Megalodesulfovibrio gigas DSM 1382 = ATCC 19364: one gene and its partner. The protein of the gene in region 2 interacts with the protein of the main gene of each other region in a pairwise test. Links are inferred from orthologs where the notes say so. Each region holds a gene or a part of one and is shown on either strand. Other genes may lie near its edges. The genes, in order: groL and DGI_RS14850.

The links.
Region 1: the proteins of DGI_RS14850 (region 2) and groL interact in binary tests that used the Escherichia coli proteins (3 or more experiments, as listed by UniProt). The link is inferred for Megalodesulfovibrio gigas DSM 1382 = ATCC 19364 from one-to-one orthologs.

The regions. Positions count from the first base shown.
Region 1 is NC_022444.1:3,183,767-3,196,933, forward strand. The notes cover bases 24-2,905. They hold groL (chaperonin GroEL), read right to left. Parts: upstream 2,343-2,905; coding sequence 705-2,342; downstream 24-704. Other genes in these bases: DGI_RS13975 (hypothetical protein), read left to right, coding at 24-393; groES (co-chaperone GroES), read right to left, coding at 2,423-2,713. Also shown: more of DGI_RS13975, read left to right, coding at 1-23; DGI_RS13990 (CvpA family protein), read left to right, coding at 2,975-3,619; mazG (nucleoside triphosphate pyrophosphohydrolase), read left to right, coding at 3,629-4,405; DGI_RS14000 (hypothetical protein), read left to right, coding at 4,378-4,872; DGI_RS14005 (carbonic anhydrase), read right to left, coding at 4,985-5,719; cmk ((d)CMP kinase), read right to left, coding at 6,164-6,835; hisC (histidinol-phosphate transaminase), read right to left, coding at 6,837-7,997; DGI_RS14020 (universal stress protein), read right to left, coding at 8,138-8,584; DGI_RS14025 (hypothetical protein), read left to right, coding at 8,829-9,329; thpR (RNA 2',3'-cyclic phosphodiesterase), read right to left, coding at 9,402-9,977; DGI_RS14035 (CinA family protein), read right to left, coding at 9,981-10,490; DGI_RS14040 (sigma-54-dependent transcriptional regulator), read right to left, coding at 10,557-13,046.
Region 2 is NC_022444.1:3,365,540-3,368,407, forward strand. The notes cover bases 78-2,868. They hold DGI_RS14850 (nucleotide exchange factor GrpE), read left to right. Parts: upstream 78-1,067; coding sequence 1,068-1,670; downstream 1,671-2,868. Other genes in these bases: hrcA (heat-inducible transcriptional repressor HrcA), read left to right, coding at 78-948; dnaK (molecular chaperone DnaK), read left to right, coding at 1,830-2,868. Outside these bases: more of hrcA, read left to right, coding at 64-77. UniProt on the Escherichia coli protein: Participates actively in the response to hyperosmotic and heat shock by preventing the aggregation of stress-denatured proteins, in association with DnaK and GrpE. It is the nucleotide exchange factor for DnaK and may function as a thermosensor.

The DNA of each region.
Region 1 (13,167 bases), 180 kb from region 2 along the record:
AAGGACACCGTGGATGCCGACGACAAGAACTGGAACATCCGGGACTGGCTGGCCCAGGCCGCCCTGGAGCCCAGGGTGCTGGCCATCCTGAAGAAGCACGGGTTCCAGGACCAGACCCAGTGGGCTGACGTGGCCACCAGGGTGATGCAGGCCTATACCACCATCCGGCTGGGGGCCGAAGGTCTCAACGCCAGGGCGCAGATGCAGGCCGGCCTGGCCGAGCTGGAACAGCAGCCCGGCCTGAGCGCGGAGCAAAAGGCCATGCTCCGCCAGCAGATGCAGCAAGGCATGCAGCAGATGGATCAGATGCTGGAAGAAGCGCCCAAGGCCGACCAGGACGCCGTGCGCCCGTTCATGACCCAACTGGACGCCGTGTTTGAGGTGGAAGAGTAAGCGCCCGCCGTTCTGCCAGGCAGAGTAGTGTTGCGGCAAGGCTGTTGCGAGAGGGGAAAGGAAAACTTTTTCCAAGAGGGGAGACGCGCTCTCCCCTTCCAAAACATTAACCGCATCCTGGAATCAGGATAAAAAATTCTTTTCAAAAACAACATACTTTCATCCAAAAAACACCCCCCGCCACGCAGTGCGCAGCGGGGGGTGTAATATCGCCCTTCCCGTAAAAAGTCTTTGGGGAGGGGGGCCAGCTCGGAACGGACGGGAACTCCTTTCTACAGAAAGGGGTTCCCCCGATTGGCCGTCTTGTACTCTTAGTACATGCCGCCCATGCCGCCCATGCCGCCGGGCATGGCGGGGGCTTCCTTCTTGGGTTCGGGCTTTTCAGCGATGGCAGCTTCGGTGGTCAGCAGCAGGGACGCCACGGAGGAGGCGTTCTGCAGGGCGATGCGGGTGACCTTTTTGGGGTCGATGACGCCTTCGGCGATCAGGTCCACATATTCGCAGGAAGCGGCGTTGTAGCCGTAGCCGTCGGTGCCGCCCATGACCTTTTCCAGCACGATGGCGCCTTCGACGCCGGCGTTGGAGGCGATCATGCGCAGGGGCTCCTGCACGGCGCGGCGGATGATGTTCACGCCGGCCTGTTCATCGTCGTCCAGGGCAACCACATCGGCCAGCACCTTGGAGCAGCGCACCAGGGCCACGCCGCCGCCGGGGACGATGCCTTCTTCCACCGCCGCGCGGGTGGCGTTCAGGGCGTCTTCCACGCGGGCTTTCTTTTCTTTCATTTCAGTTTCGGTCGCGGCGCCAACGTTGATCACCGCCACGCCGCCGACGATCTTGGCCAGGCGTTCCTGGAGCTTTTCGCGATCGTAGTCGGAGGTGGTTTCATCGATCTGGGCGCGGATCTGCTTGATGCGGGCCTTGATGGCGTCGGATTCGCCGTAGCCATCCACGATGGTGGTGTTTTCCTTGTCGATGACAACGCGCTTGGCGCGGCCCAGGTCTTCCAGGGTCACGTTTTCAAGCTTCTTGCCCATTTCTTCGGCAGCCAGGGTACCGCCGGTGAGCACGGCGATGTCTTCCAGCATGGCCTTGCGGCGTTCGCCGAAGCCGGGGGCCTTGACGGCCGTCACCTGCAGGGTGCCGCGCAGCTTGTTCACCACCAGCGTGGCCAGGGCTTCGCCTTCCACGTCTTCAGCGATGATCAGCAGGGGCTTGGCCATCTTGGCCACCTGTTCCAGCACGGGGAGCATGTCCTTCATGCTGGAGATCTTCTTGTCATGGACGAGGATAAGGGGCTCGTCCATTTCACAGACCATCTTTTCGGGGTCGGTGATGAAGTAGGGGGAGAGGTAGCCGCGGTCGAACTGCATGCCTTCCACCACGTCCAGGGTGGTTTCCAGGCCCTTGGCTTCCTCAACGGTGATCACGCCTTCCTTGCCCACCTTGTTCATGGCTTCGGCAATGATGTTGCCGATGGTGGGGTCGTTGTTGGCGGAAATGGAGCCGACCTGGGCAATTTCCTTCTGGTCGCGGGTGGGCTTGGCAAAGGAGCCCAGCTCGGCCACGATGGCAGCCACGGCCTTGTCGATGCCGCGCTTGATGGCCATGGGATTGCGGCCGGCGGCCACGAGCTTCACACCTTCATTGAAGATGGACTGGGCCAGAATGGTGGCGGTGGTGGTGCCGTCGCCGGCGATGTCGGAAGTCTTGGAGGCCACTTCCTTGACCATCTGGGCGCCCATGTTCTCGAACTTGTCTTCCAGTTCGATTTCCTTGGCTACGGTCACGCCGTCCTTGGTGATGATGGGGGAGCCGAAGGACTTCTCAATCACCACGTTGCGGCCCTTGGGGCCGAGGGTCACTTTGACGGCGTTGGCGAGCTTGTCCACACCGCGCTGCAGGCGTTCACGGGCATGGGTATCGAACAGAATTTCTTTGGCAGCCATTGAAGCGTGCTCCTTGAAAGTATGAGAATCAGTGGGAAATGATCAAGAATTCAGCAGGAATGCTCTTGCCAGGGCAAGGGCTAGTCCTCGATGATGGCCAGGATGTCGTCCTCGCGCATCACGAGGAGCTCCACGCCATCAACCTTGATTTCGGTGCCGGCGTACTTGTTGAAGAGGATGATGTCGCCCTTCTTGACGCTCATCTTGATGTGGTCGCCGTCGTCGTCGGTCTTGCCGGGACCGGCTGCGATCACTTCGCCGCGCATGGGCTTTTCCTTGGCCGTGTCAGGAATGATGATTCCGCCCTTGGTGGTTTCTTCGCCTTCCAGACGCTTGACCAGGACGCGGTCGTGCAACGGCTTCAACTTCATGGATGACTCCTTTCAACAGAGTAATGTGATAGTGGAATATGCGGCGCCATGTTGTTGGCACTCACACGCGGTGAGTGCTAACGCCGACTCAGCCCTTTTAACCACCTCACCAGCTTTGGCAAGGGGCGGACGAAATTTTTTTCAACTTTCTTTCCTCCTCCGTGCCAATTTCTTTTACCTCCCCCGGCCTTTTCATTTATCGCCCCCTTTGCTACTGCTCCCTGAACACACGACAATTCACCCACTGCCCGGGCCTTGGCTATGCTTGCGGATTTCAGTTTACTCGATTGCATTCTTGCCGGACTCTGCGCCCTCTTTCTGGTGCGCGGCCTCATGCGCGGCCTGCTGGCCGAGGTGGCCGGCCTGGCTGGCGTGGTGCTGGGCGTATGGGCCGCCACGCACTACCAGGCCCGGGTTTTCGACGTGCTGCGCGATCTCATTCAGAGCGAAGGCTGGGCCCGCATTGCGGCGTATCTGGCGGTATTCATTGCGGCCTACATGGCGGTGGGAATCACGGCGCGGGTGCTGCGCAAACTGCTGGATCTGGCCTTTGCCGGCTGGCTGGACAACCTGGGCGGCGGCCTGGCCGGGCTCACCAAGGGCACGGTGCTGGCGCTCATCGTCTTTTTTCTGGCAGATACATTCGTGCCGCAGTCCAACTTTGTGCAATCGTCCCGGCTGGCGCCGCATGCCCGGGAGTATGCCGGCGTGCTCAAAACCTTGCTGGTCAACCTCAAGGATGCCGCCCTGCCTTACGCCCCCCTGCCGAATCAACTGCCGGGCCAGTTTTCAGAGCAATTTTCCCGGCAGGGCAACACCGCACCGGGTCAGAACCAGACCCTGCCGCAACGGCAGCCGCTCCCGCCTTCGCGCCCGCTGCCTTCGACGCCGCAACAACAAGGATAAGCACCCATCATGGACGCCTTCGACAACCTGCGCCAGGTCATCGCCCGGCTGCTGGGCCCTGGCGGCTGCCCCTGGGACCAGGAACAGACCCCGCCTTCCCTGTGCGATCATCTGATCGAGGAATCGTACGAACTGGTGGACGCCATCCGCGCCGGCAGTGCGGACGACGCCCGCGAGGAACTGGGGGACCTCTTCTTCCTGCTCTGCTTCATCGGGGCCTGTTACGAGAAGCAGCAGGATTTCACCCTGGAGGACTCCCTGCAGGGCATTGCCGCCAAGATGATCCGCCGCCATCCCCATGTGTTCGGGGATACGGAAGTCCGCACCCAGGAAGAGCTGCTGCGCAACTGGGAGCGCATCAAACGCGCGGAAAAAACAACCGAACACGGCCCGGCCGGCCTGTACGATTCCCTGCCTCCCGGCCTGCCGCCCCTGCTCAAGGCCTACCGGTTGCACGCCAAGGCCAGCCGCATTGGCTTCACCTGGCCGGACACCGCCGCCGTGGAAGCCAAACTGCAGGAGGAATGGTCGGAATTTCGCCAGGCTGTGGACCAGCAGGACGCCGCAGCCATGGAGCAGGAATTCGGCGACTACCTGTACACCCTGGTGGAATTGGGCCGCCGCCACGGCATCAAGGCCAACGCCGCCCTGGATCTGGCCAATCAGCGGTTCCTGCGCCGGTTTCAGGCCATGGAGACCCTGGCCCGGGAACGCGGTCTGGCCCTGGACGCCCTCTCCCTGGCAGAGCAGGATGCGTTATGGAACGAAATCAAAACGCTGGAATAATCGCTCGCCTGCGTTGCGGCGTTCTGACACTCGCCATCGCACTCTCCCTTGCACTTGGCGCAGCGGTCCCGGCCGTTGCCCAGCCGCAGGACATCACCGCCATCGTCATCGAGCGCACCCAGGCGGATGAGCTGCTGGCCGGCGTGTGCCAGCAATTCTGCCTGGGCAACCAACGGCAGGGATCCATCCGGTATGTCACCGCTGCGCCACGGCCCGACGGGCAGGTGACCATCGAAGCCGCCGTGGCCCTGCGCTCTGCAGACAACAATCCCTATCTCCCCTTCGACCGCACCGTGGTGGTGGCCGGGCATGGGGTGCTGGATCTGGGCACCTGCCGCTTCACCGTGGGCATGGCCCGGGTGGAGCAGGATTTCCAGGGCATGTTTCAGGAACTGCTGCGGCAGTACGGCCACTTTGCCGGCTGGCAGTACGACATCCCGGACTGCCGCACCGTGCTGACGCCGTAATGGCGAACAAGGACGTTGCATCACCATAAAAGTGAAACCTTTCCCCCAAGCCCCCTTCTTGGAAAGAACAGAAAGGTGTTCCCCCGAGAGTTCTTGTTACGGAGACTGTTGTCTAGTGTCCGCCCGGACCGCCGGTGTAGGCCAGCAGGCGTTCTTCCGCAGGATGCTTGCCCATGAAGCGCACCGTGCCGGATTCCAGCACGTACATGGCGCCCTGCACGGAGAGTTTGCCTTCCTGCACCAAGTGGCGGACGATGGGGCTGCCCTTGAAGATGTCGTCGATGACCTGCCAGACGTTTTCCTCAATGGCGGCGGCCACCACGGCGTTCATTTCCTGACCGGCCATGGCTGCCTTGACGCGTTCCGCCACGGGCACGATGGGGGCCACGAGCTGCGGGATGTTGCCGCCCACCTGCTCGCCCTTGACCACGGCCGTCACCGCGCCGCACTGGGTATGGCCCAGCACCACCAGCAAGGGGGTGCCCAGGTGCTCCACGCCGTATTCAATGGTGCCGATTTCGTCCACGGCCGCCACGTTGCCGGCCACGCGCACGGAAAAGACATCGCCGATCCCACGGTCAAAGAGGATTTCCGCCGGCACGCGGGAGTCCGCACAGGACAACACCGTCACAAAGGGGTGCTGCCCGTTGAGGGACGTTCCCTTGCGGCGGTCTTCCCGTTGATTGGGATGGATGACGTCCCCGCGCACAAAGCGGGCGTTGCCGTCCACCAGCAGCGCCATGGCCTGCTCGGCCGTGACGCCCGGGCCTTCGGACAACGCCGAGGCGACAAAGGGCATGGCCACCAGGGCCAACACCAACATCCACATACGCAACGACTTGGACATATGACCTCCCCCAAAACATTGGGCTGGGGTTGATGAACGTATGCGCGTGCGTCTCCCTCCTGGTGTGACGCCCCCGAAATAAGGCGATGTTTCCATCATCTTATTTCGGGGAGGACCGTCCGCCAAAATGCGCGGATTTTGGCGGACTCACGGAGCCTGCGGCTCCGGGGCCGCCTTGCGGGCGGCCCAGTGTTGCGTCTTTCATATATGGACATATTTTGAGGACGCAACACTAGAGCAAGTTATCTTTGAAAGGAATTCTCGGGGGAAAACCTTTCTGAAGAAAGGTTCTTCCCCCCTTTCGAGAGAGGCCCCCTTTCCAAAGACTGTTTATGGTGATTCAAGGTCACTATGAAAGTTTTGGAAGGGGAGCGCGAGAGAGGGGAGAACCTTTTGCAAAAAGGTTTCCTCTCTCGCAATGTCCTTTTTCAAAAGTAAAATGCCCTAGCGCCGCAGGCAGGCCGCCGCCTGCGCCTGCAACTGTGCAAAAACTTCCTCCACATCCAGGTCGGATGTATCCACAATGATGGCGTCTTCGGCGGGCTTGAGGGGCGAGATGGGGCGGGTGCGGTCCTGCTCGTCCCGAATGCGCAGGGCCTCCACCAACTCTTCCAGCGGCTGCGGCGTCTGGCCCAGGCTGAGGAGTTGATGGTACCGACGCAGGGCGCGGACTTCGGGGCGGGCATCCAGGAAAAACTTGCAGGCCGCCTGCGTAAAGACCACGGACCCCATGTCCCGCCCCTCGGCCACCAACGATTTGGCGCTGCCCATCTGACGCTGGGCTGTCACCAGACACTGCCGCACCACGGGCAACCGGGCCACCAGGGAGGCCCAACGGCCAACCTCTTCGCTGCGCAGTTCGTCGCCCAGGGCAAAGCCGTCCATGGCCAGGGCGGTTTCCTCGCCGCTGCCATGCAGGGAGAAGCACAGCCGGGAGAGCCGTTCCGCAATCTCCGCCTCGGGCAGCTCCCAGCCGTTTTCCCCCAGGGACATGGCCACGGCGCGGTACATGGCGCCAGTATCCAGAAACGCCACCCCCAGGGCAGCCGCCAGACGGCGGGCCAGGGTGGTCTTGCCCACGCCGGCGGGGCCGTCCAGGGTGATGACGGCCGGCATGTTATGATCTGTTCCCAAGCACTGCCTCCAGGGCGTCCAAGAAGACGGCGTTTTCTTCCGCCGTGCCCACGCTCACGCGCAGGGCATCCGGCAGGTTGTAGCTTTCCAGGGGGCGGATGATGACGCCGCGCGCCAGCAAGGCCTCAAACACCTGCCGCGCGGTGAGCGCGCAGCCGGCCGGCAGTCGGAAAAGCAGGAAATTCGCCAGGGAAGGCTGCACATTGCAGCCCAGGGCGGTCAGGCCGGCAGTCAACTGCTCGCGTCCTTCCGCCACCACGCGCACGGTTTCGGCATAAAAAACATCGTCCTCCAGGGCGGCCAGGCCGGCTTCCTCTGCCAGCAGATTCACGCTGAAGGGCAGCCGCACGCGCATCAGCGCATCGGCCAGCCAGGGATGCATGACCCCATACCCCAGACGCAGCCCGGCCAGACCGTAGCATTTGGAGAACGTGCGCAGCACCACCACATTCGGGTACTTCTGCAAATGCGGCAGCATGCTGTAGGTTTCCACGGGCAGGGCAAAGTCCACGTAGGCTTCATCCACCACCACAATGCAGGAATGCGGCAGCGACTCCACAAACTGGCAAATGGCCTGCGCCGGCACGGCATGGCCGGAGGGATTGTCCGGATTGGTCACAAACGCCAGGGCCGTCTGCGGCGTGGCCAGACTGGCCAACTGCTCGAAGGGAAAACTGAAATCCGGATTCAGGGGCACCTGCCGCGCCGCCACGCCTTGCAGGGCGCTCTGCAGGGTATAGATGCTGAAACAGGGCGAGAAGGCCAGAAAATGCTCACTTTCCGGCCGGGCGCGGACGCGGATGAGCAGGTCGATGATTTCATCGGACCCGTTGCCAGGGACGATCATCTCCGGTGTCACGCCCAGCTTGGCCGCGATGGCCTTGCGCAGCCGGGGCGTGCCCGCCTGGGGATAGCGGAACGCAGAGCCGGCGCTTTCCCGCACGCGGCGCATGACCACTGGCGAGGCGCCCAGCGGGTTCTCGTTGCTGGCGAGCTTGATGACTTGCGCAAGCCCATGGCGTTCCATGATTTCTGCAATGGACAAGCCGGGGACATACGCGGAAAAGGCCTGCACCTGCGGGCGCAGGGTTTGCTGCAGGCAGGCGGACTCGGGGCTGGAACTGGCGGAAGAAGTTTGTGTCATGACGGCCGGGTGCGCTAAAGGGTGCAGAATGCAGAATGCATACCGTCTCCCCGCGCCGCAGGCAAGAGGGCGGGGGCGGTTTCTGCACCGTGCCTCGCCCGCCCCGGCCACCACGCCATGCGCTTGTGCGCGCGTCGAAACTATGCCGCCGTGGGCCGGATGGTCAGCACCGGGATGGACGAGCTCTTGACCACCTTTTCCGCCACCGAGCCGAACAGGATGAGATCAATACCCTTGCGGCCATGGGTGCCCATGATGATCATATCTGCCTTCTCTTCCTCGGCGGCATTGAGGATTTCCTCGGCGGCATACCCGGTCACCACCTTGCCCCGCACCGGGGCGTCGCCAAAATGCTCCTTGAGAAAATCATCCATGGTTTTCTCCGCCCCGGCCACGATTTCTCCCACAAACGAATCAATGGAATTGGGCGGCACATGGAACCCCACATACTGCGCCAAGGACGGCGCGGCGTACAACGCCACAATCTCGGCCTGAAACTGGCCGGCGATGGTCTTGGCGTAATCCGCCACCTTGGGGCTAATTTCGGAAAAATCCAGCGCGCAAAGCACTTTCTTGATGGTTGCCATACTGTCCCTCCTCAAGGGTCTTGCCGTGCCTGATCGGAAGCACGGACACCGTTGTTTTGCCAGAGCAGCGCGGTATTAGACAACTGCTTTCTTCTGCAGTAGCCTTGCTTTGCGTTGATGATGGCGGCAAAAATTTCCTCAGGCGAAATACGTCAACACGCTGAAATATTTATATATGCCTAAACAAGGCCACCATGGCAGGCTCCTTGCATAATTCGTCTAAAACACCGCCCCGAGGTGCAGCATGAAGATCAAATCAGAATATCTGGAAGCCTTGCGGCAAGAGGACGTGCAACGCGCCCGGCAGACGTCTGGAACAGGGACGTTCGACGATGTGCTGGCCATGGAATCGGCCAAAAAAGACACTGCCTGCGTTGCGCAAGAGACCCCCGGCACAAAATCCCTGATGGCTCCTCCCCTCCTTGCCGGCGTTGACTGCGCTGAAACGGCCACGGAGGATGCGGCGGAGGAAACTCCTCTTACAGGGCGCACGGTCATGGAACACCTCGACTCCGTTCTGGACCAACTGGAATCCTACGCCTCCACCTTGAAGGGGGACCCCGCACAGGGTGGACTTCGGAATGCGTATGGCGTGCTGGAAGGAATCTCCACACAGGTGGATCAGCTCAAGCAGTCGCTCCCCGATCTGCCTGAAGGAAACGCCGCCTTGCAGTCCGTGGTTGATGAACTGGAGATCCTTGCCGTCACGGAACGCTTCAAGTTCAACCGCGGCGATTATCTGTAGAGAGCGGCCCCAGACAGCAGAGGCTCCCTGCGGACGAAACAGGGCCGGCATGACAGTCGGCCCTGCGCGGTGTCATGCATCCACGGCATCCGACGCATCCACCCAGGCCAGCGGCGCATGCCGTGCGCCGGCCGGGTCCAATGTCGAGTGCCAAAGCACAATCCGTTCCACCAGGGCCGGCGGCCACGCCATCGCAGCCAGTTGCTGCGGCAAAATCTGCCAGGGGTCGTCCTGCCGGGGTGCTGCATCCCTGACCCGAAACAGGGTGGCGTGTGCGACGAAAGCCCGTGACTCCGCAGGGAATCCCAGCGGGGTCAGCAGGCTGGCCAGATCCTGCGCACACCGGGCCAGCCGGTCTGTCCCTTCTCCGAATCCAAGCCAGCCCACGCGCGGCTGCCGCGCCTCGGGAAAATAGCCTCCCCCTTCCACGTGCAGGGCAAATCGGGGAAACTGCAGGCGGGCAAGGGCCGTTGCAATGGACGGCACTCGCCCCGGATCCACGTTGCCCAGAAATTGCAACGTCACATGCCAGGTTTCGGGCCGGGTCCAGTGCAGGCGCGTGGCAAAGCGCGGCGTCCAGTGCCGGATCAGGGTCTCCAGCGTCTGCTTCCAGGCCTCGGGCAAGGGCACGCCAATGAAGCAGCGCATGGCTCATCCCGCCTGAGAAGCCAGCCTCTCCGCCAGGCCGGCAAGGGTTGCCTCCACCGCGGCCAGACGCACCGCAGTGCGATCGCCGGAAAACAAAAACCGTTGTGCGGTAAGATCTTGCCCAACGCTCCAGGCAATCCAGACCGTGCCCACCGGCTTGCCCGGGGTGCCGCCAGTGGGGCCAGCCACGCCGGAAATGGCCACCGCAGCCTCGGTGCGCAGCAACGCCCGCACCCCCAGGGCCATCTGCTCCACGCACGGCCCGCTCACCGCGCCGTGTGCACGCAGCACCGACGGCTCCACCCGCAGCACATGCTCCTTGATGCTGTTGTCATAGGCCACCACAGCGCCGGTAAACCACGCCGAACTGCCGGAAAAAGCCGTGCAGCAGGCGGCCACAAGACCTCCAGTGCAGCTCTCTGCCGTGGCCAATCGCCAGCCGCGCCCACGCAATTGCGCGGCCAAAGCCTCAATGATCCGATCTGTTGCAGGAGAACACAGACACTGTTGCATCGTCTATCTCCACAAAAAAAGTGATCGATCCTGAAACAAGGCAGATACAACATGCCACTGCGTGCATCACACCGTTTCTCCGGCGTGCCAGGAAATTTTGTGCGCGGCAACAAGATACTTGGTGGCGGGTCCCCGGCCGGCCTTGATGAGCAGGCCCTTGCGGACAAGATCCTGCAGATCATAGGCTGCAGTGCGCGAGGGGATATCGCCGCCGACGAGCTGTTCATACTCGGCGCGAGTCACCTCGCCCCGCTCGCGAATGCTCGGCCAGACACGCTGCTGCCGGGCATTCAGGCGCGTCTCGGAAGCGGTCCGCAGACCGGATCCAACAGCGGCAGCATCCTCGCCTCGCCCCTCATGCGCCTCGGCAAGGGCCGGCGATGCATCCACAGACTTGGCTTCGGCGTCCAGCAATACATCTTCCGCAAAAATCACAGGCCCTTCTGACATGACCACCGCACGCGTCACCACATTCTTCAGTTCGCGGACATTGCCGGGCCAGTCGTACTGCTTCAGTTTCTCCAACGCGCCCTTGGAAAAAGCCACGCGCTCTTTGGTGACAAGCTTTTCAGCCTTGTGCAGATAGTAAAAGGCCAGTGCAGGAATATCTTCCGGGTTGTCGCGCAATGCAGGGGTATGAATGGTGATGACATTCAGCCTGAAATATAAGTCTTCCCTGAATTCATTGCGCTCGATGGCTTCCTTCAAATCGATGTTTGTTGCAGCAATCAGACGCACATCCACCGGAATCTCCTTGTCACTTCCAAGGGGCTTGATGATGCGGATGGAAATTGCACGCAGCAAGGACTGCTGCACCTTCTGCGAGGCAGCCTGAATCTCGTCCAGAAACAGCACGCCGCCGTGCGCCTCCAGGAACGCGCCCTTGCGATCGGTTTTGGCGCCTGTGAATGCGCCCTTGGTGTGGCCAAACAGCGTATCCAGCAACAGATTTTCATCCAGCGCGCCGCAGTTGATGCTGATGAACGGCCCAGTGCAACGGTCGGACAGACGGTGCACGGCTTCAGCCGCCAGCTGCTTGCCGGTGCCTGTCTCGCCGATGATCAGCACGTCCACATTGGCCCGGGCCGCCTTGAGAATTTCCGAACGAAGTGCCTCAATGCGCAACCCCCTGCCAACAATGCCTGGCACCATGCTGTCGTCCAGGGCCTGTTCCAAATCTGGCGCCACCTTGTGCATGCTCACCTCTTCCTTCATGCCGGCGGTCTCAATGGCGCGATCCTTGGCGCACAGCTCCTCGATTTGCGCGTTTACAATGCCCACAAGATGATTCACCGCATCGCGCAAAATGCGCGTCTCGTAGCCATGCACCTCCAGCGACAGCGGCAGCAGGCGATCCTGAAACCGCATGGCCCGGACCGCATCGGCCAGGGCATACAACGGTCTGGAGGCCTGCGTGCCGACAACATAAATGATGACCAGCACAAACGCCATGGACGCGACCATGACCACGAGCAGCGTATCCACATGCTCATAGCCGGCCAGCAATGGCAGCCGGCTGCGATCCAGATAGGCAACGCCGCCAACAATCTGCGGTGTTGCATTGGCCACGCTGCTGAAGTGCACCGGTGCGTAGGCCAAAAAATACTCGCCCGTCGCCTCTGGCGGCAAATCATTTCCCTTCAGGGTGATCATGCCGCTTTGCCCGTCCGCCACATCACCCACCATCTTCCAGAACGGCAAATGAGTTGCAAAAGGCCGGAATGCACCAAGATTTTCAGGCCTCCCGAGGCTGCCTGAATACCCGGAACGTGCAAGTTGCGTGGAAAGCGGCTCATCAAGGCGGGCATAGTCCTCGGACTGAAAGCCGATCCACCCGTCTGCATCAAAAAAGTACGCCACGCGCATGGTCGGGCTACGCGGAAAGGCTGCGATGGGAGACTGCGGGGAATTATACAAGGAGAGCACATTGCGCAGTTCCCGGGCATCAATGCCGAGAAATACATGCCCGACGACCTGCCCGCTTGCATCGACATAGGGCGTTATCATTCTGAATGTGTGCAACGACAATCGGCGGTAGGGCTTATCCGATGTAAAAAACGGATATTCCACCTCCCGCATGGCGGTCATGTGCACGGTTCCCGGAGCCAGATTTCTGATCTCGTTGAAAAGCAACAATGGGCTGCCGCGAATCTCCGCCACGCGCCCTGGCGGCACTGCGCTGATGGCCTGCCCATCTGCAACATAGACGACGACCGCCTGATCTTCCAATGGGATATAGCCAAGCTCGGCATAGGCGGCACCACGAATGGCCGCCCTGTCCTCCAAAAAAATCCGCAAATTTTCTGCAGTGGGCTCATGCCGGGCAATGTTCAGCAGGTCTTGCCGGCACAACTCAAGGTGCTGCTCCAGTGCATTGCCCATGGCAAGATTCAGCACCTTTGTCATCCGCTCCACGCCGACATGGATATAATAGTCTGAAATGCTATAGCCGACCCATCCCGTCACCCCCACAATAGCGATGACACTGGGTGCAAGATACATGAAGAGGCGGGTTCTAAACAACGACCGGCTCAGGTTCGGCACATGCCCCAGCATGGCCCGCACGCGAATCTGCTGCGCATCGTCGCCAAAGTATCCCACATCCACCTCCAATCTCGCCGAATACACGCCCCCTATCCCGCAAGCAACCCCTCGTCAAGCATGCACTGCCATGCGC
Region 2 (2,868 bases):
CACCGCCCATGCCACAACGGCTGCTAAAACTGGCTGAGGTTTGTGGGTAATCAGGAAGGCTTTTTGGAACAGCCGCACACCTCCGCCGGCCGCGTGCCCACGGCCCAGGCCTTCCGGTTCTATCTGGATGCCGGCCTGCCGCCGCGGCCCGTGGATTCCGACGCCCGCGTCCAAATCCAGTCCGCCATCCTGGCCTCCGGGCTGGATCTGCACCGCATGCTGCACCAGGCCTCGCGGCTCATGGCCGGGCTCACGCATCAGGTGTCCATGGTCATCACCCCCGGGCTGCAGGACGCACGCTGGAAAGAAATTGACTTCGTGCGCGTCAAGGCCGGGCTGGTGCTGGCCGTGCTGGTGCTGGAAGGCGGCGAGGTCTGCAACCGGCTGCTGCCCGTGGAGAATGACCTGAGCGCCGACGAGCTCCGGCACTTCGCCAATTTCCTCAACGACACCTACCGCGGCAAGACCCTGAGCGAGGCCCGGAGCCTCATCCGCAAGGAACTGGCCGACGCCCGCAAACAACTCTCCAGGCTGTGCCACTCCGCCTTGCTGCTGGCCAAGGAAACCTGCGACCAGCCCACCGGGCGCGACGTGTTCGTGGATGGCGCCGCCAACATCCCCCGCCACGCCGAATTCGCGGATATCGAACGCCTGCGCGATCTGCTCTCCCTGCTCGAAGAGCGCAGCCGGCTGCTGGACATCCTGGACAAAATTCTCGCCACGGACCAAAATGCCCCGGGCCTGCGCATCACCCTGGGCCAGGAAGATCAGGACCTTGGCGAAGGCCTCAAATCTTTGAGTGTTATTTCAGCCACGTACGGAGACCACGCCACCCCGCGCGGGTCCCTGGCCATCATCGGCCCCATGCGCATGGATTACGCCAGCATCGTCCCGATGGTTGACACCATCGCCCAAACGCTTACTTCCTTGCTCAAAGCGCGATTCTAGCGCCCCGGCGCTGCCTTGCGCGCCTGTGTATATGCTTTGGCCGGCCGCGCCGGCCTTGTTTTTGGCCGACGTTGCGCAGCCTGCTGCACATTCCATTGTCCCAGGAGGAAATACACACCATGACCAACGACGGCGCCGCCTCCCAGGGCCGCACCATTCCCGTGACCGATCTGGACGACCAGCCTTCTTCCAACGTCCCCACGGGTGAGGCCCCCCCCAACCTGCTGGAGCTGGCCCTTTCCGACGAGGAACTCAAGACCCTGTGCGCGGATCGGCTGTGCCCCTCCTGCACCGACAAAACCGTGGCCGACGACGCCAAACTGCGCATGCTGGCCGAAATGGACAACTACAAAAAACGGCTGCAGCGCGAAAAGGACGACTTCGTCAAGTTCGCCAACGAAAAGCTCGTGGCCGACCTCATCCCCGCCCTGGACGCCATGGACCTGGCCCTCATGCACGGCGGCAAGGTGGCCGCCTGCAAGGATGTGGTCATGGGCGTGGAGATGACCCGCAAGATGTTTCTGGACATCCTCTCCCAGCACGGCCTGTGCCCCGTGGGCGCCGTGGGCGAGGAGTTCACCCCCGAACGTCACGAGGCCTTGGGCGAGGAACCCCGCGAAGACATGGCCCCCGGCCTGGTCTGCCAGCTCATCTCCCGCGGCTATATTCTCAAGGAACGCCTGGTGCGGCCGGCCAAGGTGATGGTGAGCGGGGCAAAATAGGAATTTTTTCCAAAACCCCCTGTACAAAATTTTGACGCGACTTAACTCAAGGCAGCAACGGCACGTTACGAGATCAGTAATTATTGATTTGACACTGCAACAACGCAATCAATAATTATTGAGCATTCTACACATATTTTTTTGAGGAGGACATTCGGCATGGGGAAGATCATCGGCATTGACCTTGGCACCACCAATTCCTGCGTCTACGTGATGGAAGGCAAGGACGCCAAGTGCATCACCAACCCCGAGGGCGGTCGCACCACTCCTTCCATCGTGGCCTTCACCGACAAGGAACGCCTGGTGGGCGAGCTTGCCAAGCGCCAGGCCGTCACCAATCCCGAACGCACTGTCTTCGCCATCAAGCGCCTCATGGGCCGCCGGTTCGACGCCTCCGAGGTCGGCTCCTGGAAGGGCCATTGCCCTTACAAAATCGTGGCCCTGGACAACGGCGACGCCGGCGTGGAAGTGGAAGGCAAGAAATACAGCCCCTCCGAAGTTTCGGCCATGATTCTGCAAAAGCTCAAGAAGGACGCCGAAACCTACCTGGGCGAAACCGTCACCGAAGCCGTCATCACCGTGCCGGCCTACTTCAATGACGCCCAGCGCCAAGCCACCAAGGACGCCGGCCGCATCGCCGGGCTGGAAGTCAAGCGCATCATCAACGAGCCCACCGCCGCCTCCCTGGCCTACGGTGCGGACAAGAAAGCCAACGAAAAGATCGCCGTGTTCGACCTGGGCGGCGGCACCTTCGACATCTCCATCCTGGAAGTGGGCGACAACGTGGTGGAAGTGCGCGCCACCAACGGCGACACCTTCCTTGGCGGCGAAGACTTCGACCATCGCGTCATCAGTTTCCTGGTGGACGAGTTCAAGCGGGAAAACGGCATCGACCTCTCCAAGGACCGCATGGCCCTGCAGCGCCTCAAGGAAGCGGCAGAAAAGGCCAAGAAGGAACTGTCCTCCTCCGTGGAGACCGAGGTCAACCTGCCCTTCATCACCGCGGACGCTTCCGGTCCCAAGCACATGCTCATCAAGTTCTCCCGCGCCAAGCTGGAGCAGCTGGTCATGGATCTGGTGGACCGCACCGCCGGCCCCTGCAAAAAAGCCCTGGCCGACGCCAAACTCTCCGCTGCGGAAATTGATGAAGTCATCCTCGTGGGCGGCATGACCCGCATGCCCCTGGTGCAGCAGAAGG